3 regions of the Priestia sp. MDV22-iso46 genome follow, and region 3 is predicted to be linked to each of the others. Evidence: riboswitches for the same ligand, from Rfam matches in the RefSeq annotation. Region 3 holds a riboswitch; each other region holds the start of a gene.
What was found. A riboswitch is a leader RNA that binds a small molecule or an ion and turns the genes downstream of it on or off. The one in region 3 is predicted to bind cobalamin.
Positions count from the first base shown of each region.

Region 1: it holds a riboswitch for cobalamin, as region 3 does, so the genes downstream of both, nikA (nickel ABC transporter substrate-binding protein) here and AC4NPH_RS24720 (HoxN/HupN/NixA family nickel/cobalt transporter) in region 3, are expected to answer to the same signal.
Region 2: it holds a riboswitch for cobalamin, as region 3 does, so the genes downstream of both, AC4NPH_RS23550 (ribonucleoside-diphosphate reductase subunit alpha) here and AC4NPH_RS24720 (HoxN/HupN/NixA family nickel/cobalt transporter) in region 3, are expected to answer to the same signal.

Region 1 is NZ_JBZVWT010000009.1:99,237-102,520, reverse strand. It holds gene ftsZ (cell division protein FtsZ) at 1-933, shown strand, start outside; cobalamin riboswitch at 936-1,127, shown strand; gene nikA (nickel ABC transporter substrate-binding protein) at 1,270-2,811, shown strand; gene AC4NPH_RS26360 (GNAT family N-acetyltransferase) at 2,881-3,284, shown strand, end outside.
Region 2 is NZ_JBZVWT010000006.1:16,644-19,927, forward strand. It holds gene AC4NPH_RS23540 (o-succinylbenzoate--CoA ligase) at 1-174, shown strand, start outside; gene menC (o-succinylbenzoate synthase) at 178-1,281, shown strand; cobalamin riboswitch at 1,562-1,747, shown strand; gene AC4NPH_RS23550 (ribonucleoside-diphosphate reductase subunit alpha) at 1,881-3,284, shown strand, end outside.
Region 3 is NZ_JBZVWT010000007.1:93,509-96,792, reverse strand. It holds gene AC4NPH_RS24730 (undecaprenyl-diphosphatase) at 2-595, shown strand; gene AC4NPH_RS24725 (organic hydroperoxide resistance protein) at 748-1,167, shown strand; cobalamin riboswitch at 1,273-1,455, shown strand; gene AC4NPH_RS24720 (HoxN/HupN/NixA family nickel/cobalt transporter) at 1,589-2,386, shown strand; gene AC4NPH_RS24715 (M20 family metallopeptidase) at 2,616-3,284, shown strand, end outside.

The sequences.
Region 1 (3,284 bases), on a different contig from region 3:
AACACCGTTAACCGTATGATTGAACACGGTGTACAAGGAGTAGAATTTATCGCCGTTAATACGGATGCTCAGGCGCTTAACTTATCTAAAGCAGATGTGAAAATGCAGATTGGTGCGGCCTTAACGCGAGGATTAGGTGCAGGAGCTAATCCAGAAGTGGGAAGAGAAGCAGCCGAAGAAAGCAGAGAACAAATTCAAGAAGTACTGCAAGGCGCAGATATGGTATTCGTAACAGCTGGCATGGGCGGAGGAACCGGTACTGGAGCAGCTCCGGTTATTGCCCAAATTGCTCGTGAACTAAATGCTTTAACAATTGGAGTAGTCACTCGCCCGTTCAAGTTTGAAGGAAATAAACGTACGAAGCAAGCAGTAGGCGGTATTACTGCGATGAATGAATCGGTAGATACCCTTATTGTGATTCCAAACGACCGCTTGCTTGAAATTGTCGATAAAAAGACGCCTATGCTTGAAGCATTCCGTGAAGCAGATAATGTTCTTCGCCAAGGTATTCAAGGTATTTCAGATTTAATCGCTGTTCCGGGGCTGATTAACCTTGACTTTGCTGATGTAAAAACCATCATGTCTAATCAAGGATTTGCGCTTATGGGTATCGGACGAGCTTCCGGATCAGACCGGGCAATTGAAGCAGCGAAAAAAGCGATTTCTAGTCCGCTGCTAGATGCATCGATTGATGGAGCAAGAGGCGTGCTGTTGAACATTACGAGCGGCAGCAGCTTGAGTCTTTACGAAGTACAGGAAGCAGCAGATATTGTCACGTCTGCTTCTGATCAGGACTTAAATATGATTTTTGGGTCCGTGATCAATGAAGATTTAAAGGACGAAATGATGGTAACCGTTATTGCCACTGGATTTGATGATGAAGATGTTTCACCATCAGCTTCTACTTCTAGAGTTTCAAGAGCACGCTACTAAATTAAATAACCAGCTTTTATGGTGGCAATTGTTTTTCAATTGCCTTAAAAGGGAATCCGGTGCAAATCCGGAGCGGTCCCGCCACTGTAACAAGGAGCCTTATGTCAAAAAAGCCACTGTCTATTTAGAGACGGGAAGGCGGTATAAGGCAGTGACTTGAAGCCAGGAGACCTGCCATAAATCGCAGCACACAATAACCTACGAGGATAGGGAGGTGTTTTGGCAGAACCAAAAATAGGATAAACAAGGGATACGTTTATCTGAATTTGTTGTGAAGACAAGCACTTCTTTTTAGAAGTGCTTTTTTGTGTATTAAAATAGAAGGTGGAAAAATCAATGATAAATAATAAAAAACTCGTATCTATGATATTTCTTGTGTTACTTTGCCTCACTGCTTGCGCTCCTAATGAAGAGAGCATAAGTATAAAAGAAAGAAAGAAAACGGATAAAAGTGTGACGTTTTTATTTAATTTTACATCTGCAACGCTTGATCCTCATACGGATGATAATTATACAGCAGTTCGTGCGGGAGTAGGGGAGACGCTTGTTAAAATCAGCAATGATTTAAAAATAAAGCCCTGGCTTGCTGAAAAGTGGGAAACGAAAGATAACGGTCTTACGTGGACATTTACGATAAGAAAGAACATTACGTTTCAAAATGGCAAAGCGCTAGATGCAAATGCCGTTAAGTCTTCTCTTCAAAGAACGATAGATCAAAGTTATGCGATGAAAAACGCTTTAAATATTAAAGAAATGAAAGCGAACGGTCATGCGCTGACAATTACATTAAAAGAACCAATGCCTAAATTTCCTTCTGAGTTAGTGCATCCAAACACAGCTATTATAGATGTTGATGTTTCTAGTATAGCTAAGAAGCCCATTGGCACAGGGCCATTTCACGTTTTGACTTTCGATCAAGGAAATCAAGTGAAGTTAGAAAGATATGAACATTATTGGAATGGGAAAGTAAAATTGAAAAATGCGATCTTTGCATTTAACGAAGATGCTAATGCGCGAGTTGCGGCTCTTCAGTCCGGGACAGCCGATATTATTTATCGCCCGCCTTTAGAAAGCTTGAGCACTTTACAAGCGAATTCGTCTTTCAAAGTAAGTGGAGTACCTAGTGTGCGTACTCATTTATTGCTTTATAACCAAACCAATGACGCATTAAAAGACGAAACTGTAAGAAAAGCTATCGATACCTTACTGAACCGGAAAGAAATTGTCAGCAGCATAATGAACAATCAAGCGGCAGCGGCTCGAGGTCCATTTTTACCCCAATTTCCTTTTGCTGATAATACTGCTAGTGAGACAAAAGGAATAGCATATGCTAAAAAATATTTAGAGAAAGCAGGCTATCAACTCAAAAATGGCAAAGTAATCAAAAATGGAAAGCCATTATCCCTCTCTCTTGTCACATACAGCTCATTGCCAGAACTTCCTTTGATTGCTCAGCTTATACAGTCTAATGCGAAAGAGTTAGGAATTAATATTAAGATTCACCTAGTTGAAGACAGCGATGAATATGTAATGGCAAAAGATGATTGGGATTTAGCATTGTACAGCCTTATCACAGCACCTAGAGGGGATGCCAGCTATTATTTAAGCACGAACTATTTGCCGGGCGGTGGTTTAAATGCCAGCCGGATTAATGACGATACGCTAACAAAAATGATAGAACAGTTAAATTCAACAGTAGATGACGCAAAACGAGATCAGCTAGCCAAGCAAGCAACCGCTTTGATTAATGGGGAAATGCTGACGTCATCGATTGTACATCCAAACATTGTTGTTGCTTATAATCAAAAAGTGAAAAACTGGACAACAAATCCAAGCGAGTATTATATGCTGACTCAGCATTTAGACGTAACGCCATAGTCAATATTGTTGTTCCTATAGGAAAAAGAGAAAGGATACAATGATAGATAAAAGGATGTGACAGTAAACGTGCAAGAAGTACAAATGTATCAAATTAAAGAAGTAAAAGAAAAGGATGCTGAAGTGATTCAGTTTGTCATGAATATGCGGAATGAGCTATTTCCTATGCTGGAAAAAAATCAGCTTTCTGTGGATTTGCTTCATTTTAATGAACATTATGTTCAAGCGAAAGGCGCTGCTTTTTTTGCAGCTGTCACGGAAAATCAACAAGTAATTGGAACAATTGGTTTATACGCTTACGATGGAAGGTTTCATGCATTAAAAAAGCGATATGAACATAAAACTGCAGCCGAGATTGTAAAATGCTATGTCGATCCAGCATACCGGCGTCTAGGCATTGGACAGCAGCTGTTAAAGGCAGTGGAACAATTTGCTCAAAATCATTTTTATGACACGTTGTATCTGCATACTCA
Region 2 (3,284 bases), on a different contig from region 3:
TGCATCGTTATAAAAGAAGACGTTTCAGATGAAGAATTATCTTTACACATGCAACAATTTTTAGCGAAGTACAAACTTCCAAAGTATTTCGTTCGAGTAGAGGAGCTGCCGCGAACGGCTTCTAATAAAATCATACGCCGGAAGCTATCATCGTTCATACAGAAAGGTAGTTAATCGATGATTATAAAAAAAGTACATCTTTATAAAATTGACATGAAGCTTCTTTCTCCTTTTTCAACAAGCTATGGTACGGTGCAGGATCGAGAATTGATTTTGCTGGAAGTAGAAGATGAAAAAGGTTTTACAGGGTGGGGAGAGGTCGTTGCTTTTTCATCTCCTTGGTATACGGAAGAAACGATTCAGACGTGTTTTCATATGTTAGACGATTTTTTAATTCCTTCGCTTCTTCATCAGCAGCTTCAAAAACCAGAGGATGTTCAAAAGCTATTCAAACCTCTAAAGCGAAATAACATGGCTAAAGCAGCTTTGGACTGTGCTGTATGGGATTTGTATGCAAAGCGGCAAAATAAGCCGTTATCTGAAGTAATTGGCGGAGTAAGGCCTGCTGTAGAAGCTGGAGTGGTAGTTGGCTTAAATGACATTTCCGTAATGAAAGAACAAATAAAGACTTACATGAAAGATGGCTATAAGCGCTTTAAAGTGAAAATTAAGCCGGGTGCTGACTATGAGCTACTGAAACAAATTCGAGATGAATTTCCAAGCATTCCTCTTATGGCTGATGCCAATTCAGCCTATACGTTAAGCGATAGTGATTCATTGAAGAAACTAGATGAATTGAATTTAATGATGATCGAACAGCCGTTAAGTTCTGATGATATCCTTGATCATCGATTGTTACAAAAGCAAATGAAGACGCCGATTTGCTTAGATGAAAGTATTGTGAGCTATGAAGATGCACGTCATGCAATTGAACAAGAAAGCTGTAAGATTATCAATGTGAAAATCGGTCGAGTTGGCGGAATGTCCGTAGCAAAGCAAATTCATGATTTATGCGTCCAGCATGGTGTAAGACTTTGGGTTGGAGGAATGTTAGAAGCAGGGATTTCACGAGCTCATAATATCGCCCTTGCCACACTGCCTTCTTTCACGATACCAGGTGATATTTCTGCGTCGTCTCGCTATTGGGAAAAAGATATTATTAAGCCCGAAGTAGAGGTAGAAGCCGGAGTAATAAAGGTGAAGGGAAAACCGGGGATAGGATACGATATTGATAAAAAGTTTATCAAAACAATCACAGCATTTGAAAAAGAATACAAATAATTAAAAACCGTTTTTTTATGAAAAACGGTTTTTTTTATTGAGGTTGTCAATGTTTAGTAGAAAAATAGGACAAATTTTTTAAAAAGAGCACATTGTTCCATCAAGCGTGTCAAAACATGTTATGATGGAATAGTTTGATGAAAAAGGTCGAAGAGTTTTATCGTAAAAAACAAAATTATTTTTGAAAATAGGTTGATAGTTTTCTAAGTTGTCCTATATAATGTGTTTATAACATAACACAATATGTTGTTTTGAAATCCATAATAAAATACTATATTTTGTGTTTTCCAGTGAAAAAGGTGTCTGATAAAAAGACTTAAAAGGGAATTTGGTGAAAGTCCAAAGCTGTCCCCGCAACTGTGAATGCTGATGAAATAAGGAGATCCACTGTGAGTAAACATCATGGGAAGGCCTTAAAGTAAAAAGAAGCATAAGTCAGGAGACCTGCCTTTTTTATGTCGTTTTATCTTCTTCGGGAGGTGAGAGGGTAGAGCGAGGATTGAGAAAAGACTTAGTGTCTTCTTCTATCTTCGTTCTATTCGCTCACCGAGGTACGGTGAGCGATTTTTTATTTTGAAGTGAAGAGAGGAGCCATATTTATGGTGAATACATTAAAGCCTACAATTCTACATGAATTAACTGCATATATTGAACGTTTAAAAAAAGAATTTACGCAGCTTGATTTTTCTTTGTATGAGGAAAAGGTTATTCAAACTGTTACAGTAAAGGAAAATATGACGGACGAAAAGGTTGCAAACGTACTAATTTTGGCAGCCTTAGAGCGTATTTCAATGGAAGAACCCGATTGGACGTACGTAGCGGCAGACGTCTACTTAAACGAACTATATCGAAAAGCAGCGGACAACCGAGGTTACGATAAAAAAGAGAAGTACGGTTCGTTTTATCAGCTTATTCAAAAACTAACAAAAATCGGCATTTATAATAAGCAGCTATTAAAAACATATACAGAAGAAGAAATTAATGAAATTGCTTCAGTCATTATTCCTGAACGCGATCGTTTATTTACATACATTGGATTGTTGACATTAGCAGATCGCTATTTAGCGACATCACATGATAAGCGCGTATACGAATTACCGCAAGAACGTTTTCTTATCATTGCTATGACGCTGATGTCTCAAGAAAAGAAAGAAAATCGAACAGCATTAGTAAAAGAAGCGTACTGGGCGCTTTCTAGTCTATATATGACGGTTGCCACACCAACACTTTCAAACGCAGGAAAGAGCTACGGACAGCTATCTAGCTGCTTTATTGATACGATTGATGACAGCTTACGCGGTATTTATGATAGCAATACAGATTTGGCCACGCTTAGTAAAAATGGAGGCGGAATTGGTGTCTACCTCGGTCATATTAGAAGCCGAGGAAGTGATATAAAAGGTTTTAAAGGCGTATCATCAGGAACAATTCCATGGATGAAACAGCTAAATAATACGGCTGTAAGTGTCGATCAGCTAGGTCAACGACAAGGAGCTATTGCCGTATATTTAGACGTATGGCACAAAGACATCTTTTCATTCTTAGACGCGCGTTTGAACAATGGTGACGAACGTCAGCGCACGCATGATTTATTCACTGGCGTATGTTTGCCAGATTTGTTTATGGAAAAAGTAGAGGCACGTGAAGACTGGCACTTATTCGATCCTCACGAAGTTCGTACGCTGATGGGCTACTCGTTAGAAGATTTTTATGATGAAGAAGAAGGCAGCGGTTCGTTCCGCACTCGTTACGCTGAGTGTGTAAATAATGAACAGCTTTCAAGAGAAACAGTACCTGCTATTGAAATCTTCAAGCGCATTATGCTTTCGCAGCTTGAAACCGGAACGCCTTATATGTTCTATCGTGATACGGTTAACCGAGCTAATCAAAACCGCCACGAGGGCATAATCTACTGCAGCAACTTATGTACAGAAATTACGCAAAACCAAAGCACAACGGTCGTAACAGAGGAAATTACGGAAGACGGAAAAATTATTATTACA
Region 3 (3,284 bases):
TATGTTATCAGCTATTAATTCAGTAGATTATACCATTTTCCATGCGGTGAATCAGTACGCTTCGCATGTGAAGTTTGTAGATTCGCTGATGGTATTCTTTGCAGATTATGCCCAGTATGTACTTATCGTTTTACTCGGCTTGTTTTTACTTATTAATAAAAACGGCAGCCGTGTTGTAGCATTTCAAGCTTTATGTGCTTGTGCCACAGGAGTCATTATCAATAAAGTGATTAGTTTATTTGCTTATCGAGATCGTCCGTTTATCTCTCACCACGTGAATCAGCTTATTGATCACGCCGCAAATTCTTCATTTCCAAGCGATCATGCTACATCTGCATTAGTTATCACTTTTACCATTTGGTTGCATTTCAAACGTTCAGGGCGCATGTGGGTTGTCATGGGCGTACTCATTGCCTTTTCACGCGTATGGGTTGGCGTTCATTATCCATTCGATGTGTTAACAGGAGCCGTTTTAGGCTGCGTGCTGGCGCTGTTTATTCATTATGTTATTTTTAATACGAAACTGATGAGGGCTATTACCAACTTGTCTATTTTTCGAAAATCAGCTTATGACGAACAGTCTCAATATTATTAAGAAAAAGTCGCAAATACGCGGCTTTTTTTATTGGGAAATTTTTAATGCATTTAATACTTGTTTTTTAAAATTAAATTGTGTACAATTAAATTACAGAAACGATAAATAAAAAACTTTTAATAAAATTAACGAAAAAGAGGAGAGGTTTATACATGAAAGCTTTATATGAAACAACAGTCGTTAACACAGGTGGAAGAACAGGAGAAGTTCACTCTTTAGATAACATCTTTAACTTAGACGTTGCAACACCTCCAGCGCTTGGTGGAGAAGCAACAACAGCAACAAACCCAGAGCAGCTGTTTGCAGCTGGATACAGTGCTTGTTTCAACAGCGCGTTAGAATTTATGTTGAAAAAACATAACGTAGAAATCAAAAGCAGTGAAGTAAAAGCTACTGTTCAGCTGCTTCCTGATAAAGCTGATCAAGGAGTGAAAATTGGAGTAGCGCTTGAAGCTCATATCGAAGGCTTAGATTTAGAAACAGCGAAAAAATATGTAGACCTAGCTCACTCATACTGCCCGTATTCAAAAGCAATCAGCGGTAACGTAGACGTAACGGTAGAAGTAGTTTAATTGCTTTAAAAAGCCCTGCTAAGCATGTAAAGCTTAGCAGGGCTTTTTTATTTGAATTTTCTCTATTCATTTGTAAGAAGTACTAGTATAATGAGGAAGAAAATGAATCATTCGCACAGTTTAGGTGCTCTTACATAGCGTAAGAGGTAACAGGGAATCGAGTGCAAATCTCGAGCGGTCCAGCCACTGTAAGCAGGGAGTTTTCTATCTTATCGTCACTCAAAACGGGGAAGGCGGTAGAAAATGATGATCTCAAGCCAGGAGACCTACCTATTCTGTACACTTGACTCTTCTAGGAAAGAGGCGGTGTATCAAGGTACGCAGTGAGCAATTGCTGTTTATTTTCATATGCCGACACATCCTCAATTTCTATAGAATTGAGGCTTTTTTACGTTTTATTTTTAAAAAAGGAGTGTAGGAAATGGAAGGTTTATCAGTTTTTTTACTTGTCTTTTTATTAGGAATCAGGCACGGATTGGATGCAGATCACTTAGCTTTTATTGATGGCCAGACTCGATATAATTGGCGAATGGGCAGCCGTTTTGCCCCTTGGGTCGGAACGCTGTTTTCACTAGGTCACGGAGGAATGGTGGCCGTCACGGCCGGAGTGCTGGGCGTGGTGATGAAGAATTTTACGTTTCCATCGTATTTCGATCATTTTGCATCTTGGGTATCCATCATCTCTCTCTTTCTAATCGGGACATTAAACACGTATCATTTGCTTCGAACCAAAAATAAAGAGGAAGAGTTTCAGCTGAGCGGGTTAAAAGGAAAGTTTATTCCGAAAATCGCAAAAGGAACAACGAATCCTTTTTTAATTATTCTTGTAGGAGCATTGTTCGCTTTAGCAGCCGAAACGGTCAGTCAAACGGCCGTGTGGTCTCTAGCTGTAGGGAACGCAGGCAAGTATACGCCGCTTTTGTTAGGACTAGTGTTTATGTTTGGTATGATGCTTACAGATACAATCGATTCGATGATTGTACATAAAATGGTGAATGAATCGAGTAAATTTGGACAATCTGCTTCCCGCTTGATGGGCTGGGTTATTGTTGTCCTCGCGTATGGTGTGTCATTCTATTTAGCATTCACTTTCTTTAACCCATGGGCCGAAGTAAACTTTGAAATGGTTGGCGTTATTCTGTTTATTTTTTTAGTGTCTATGTTTGTTTTTGTGAGTGTGAAGTCAAAAGGGAAAAATATTAAAATAAATGTCAATTAGTCAAACGAAAGCTTTAATCTGTTGAAGATTGAAGCTTTTTTGTATGAATTTGTTGAAGTTTATGGCTATTTTCGGTCGGTTATGAATAAGTTAAAGTATTATCTGTATTTAAAGGATGGAAAATTGTCTGAAAACCATTATAATTAAGGATAATTTAAGGTCGTTATGTGAAACGTAGAACATAGTTATACGTACGATAAATAAAAGCATTTAATGCAAGCAGCAGGGGTTGTTTGGAGGAGGAATTGATTTGAGTCAGGTAATGGTAGAACAAAGCGTGTTTAGTTATTTAAAAGAACACGAACAAGAGATGCTTGAAGATTTAGTTGGATTTGTGAAAAAAGAATCACCGTCCTACAGTAAAGAGTTAGTAGATCAGTGTGGAATGTATTTAACGCAGCTGTTTCATAAACGGTTAGGGGTAGGATACGAAATCATAGAAGAAAAAGAAGTAGGAAACCATTTGAAATTTACGATTGGAGAAGGAGAAAAGCAGCTTTTAATTATCGGTCACTTTGACACGGTATGGGAAAAGGGAAGGCTGAGTCTAAGAACAGAGGGAAACAAGCTGTACGGTCCGGGAATTTTAGACATGAAAGGCGGCATTGTGCAATCTATATGGGCGATTAAAGCGATTCAAGAGCTTGGCTTATCGCTCGATAAAAAAATTGTGTTTTTCTGCAATTCGGATGAAGAGATTGGGTCAATTTCTTCTAAAAAATACATTGAAGAAGAAGCACAAAGAAGTGAAGCAGTGCTAGTAGCGGAACCGGCGGTGGCGGGTTCAGGCGCGTTAAAAACGTCGCGCAAAGGAGCGGGAATTTTCACCGTAAAAGCATGGGGACGAGCAGCACACGCGGGTAATCACCACAAAGAAGGAATCAATGCGATTGAAGAG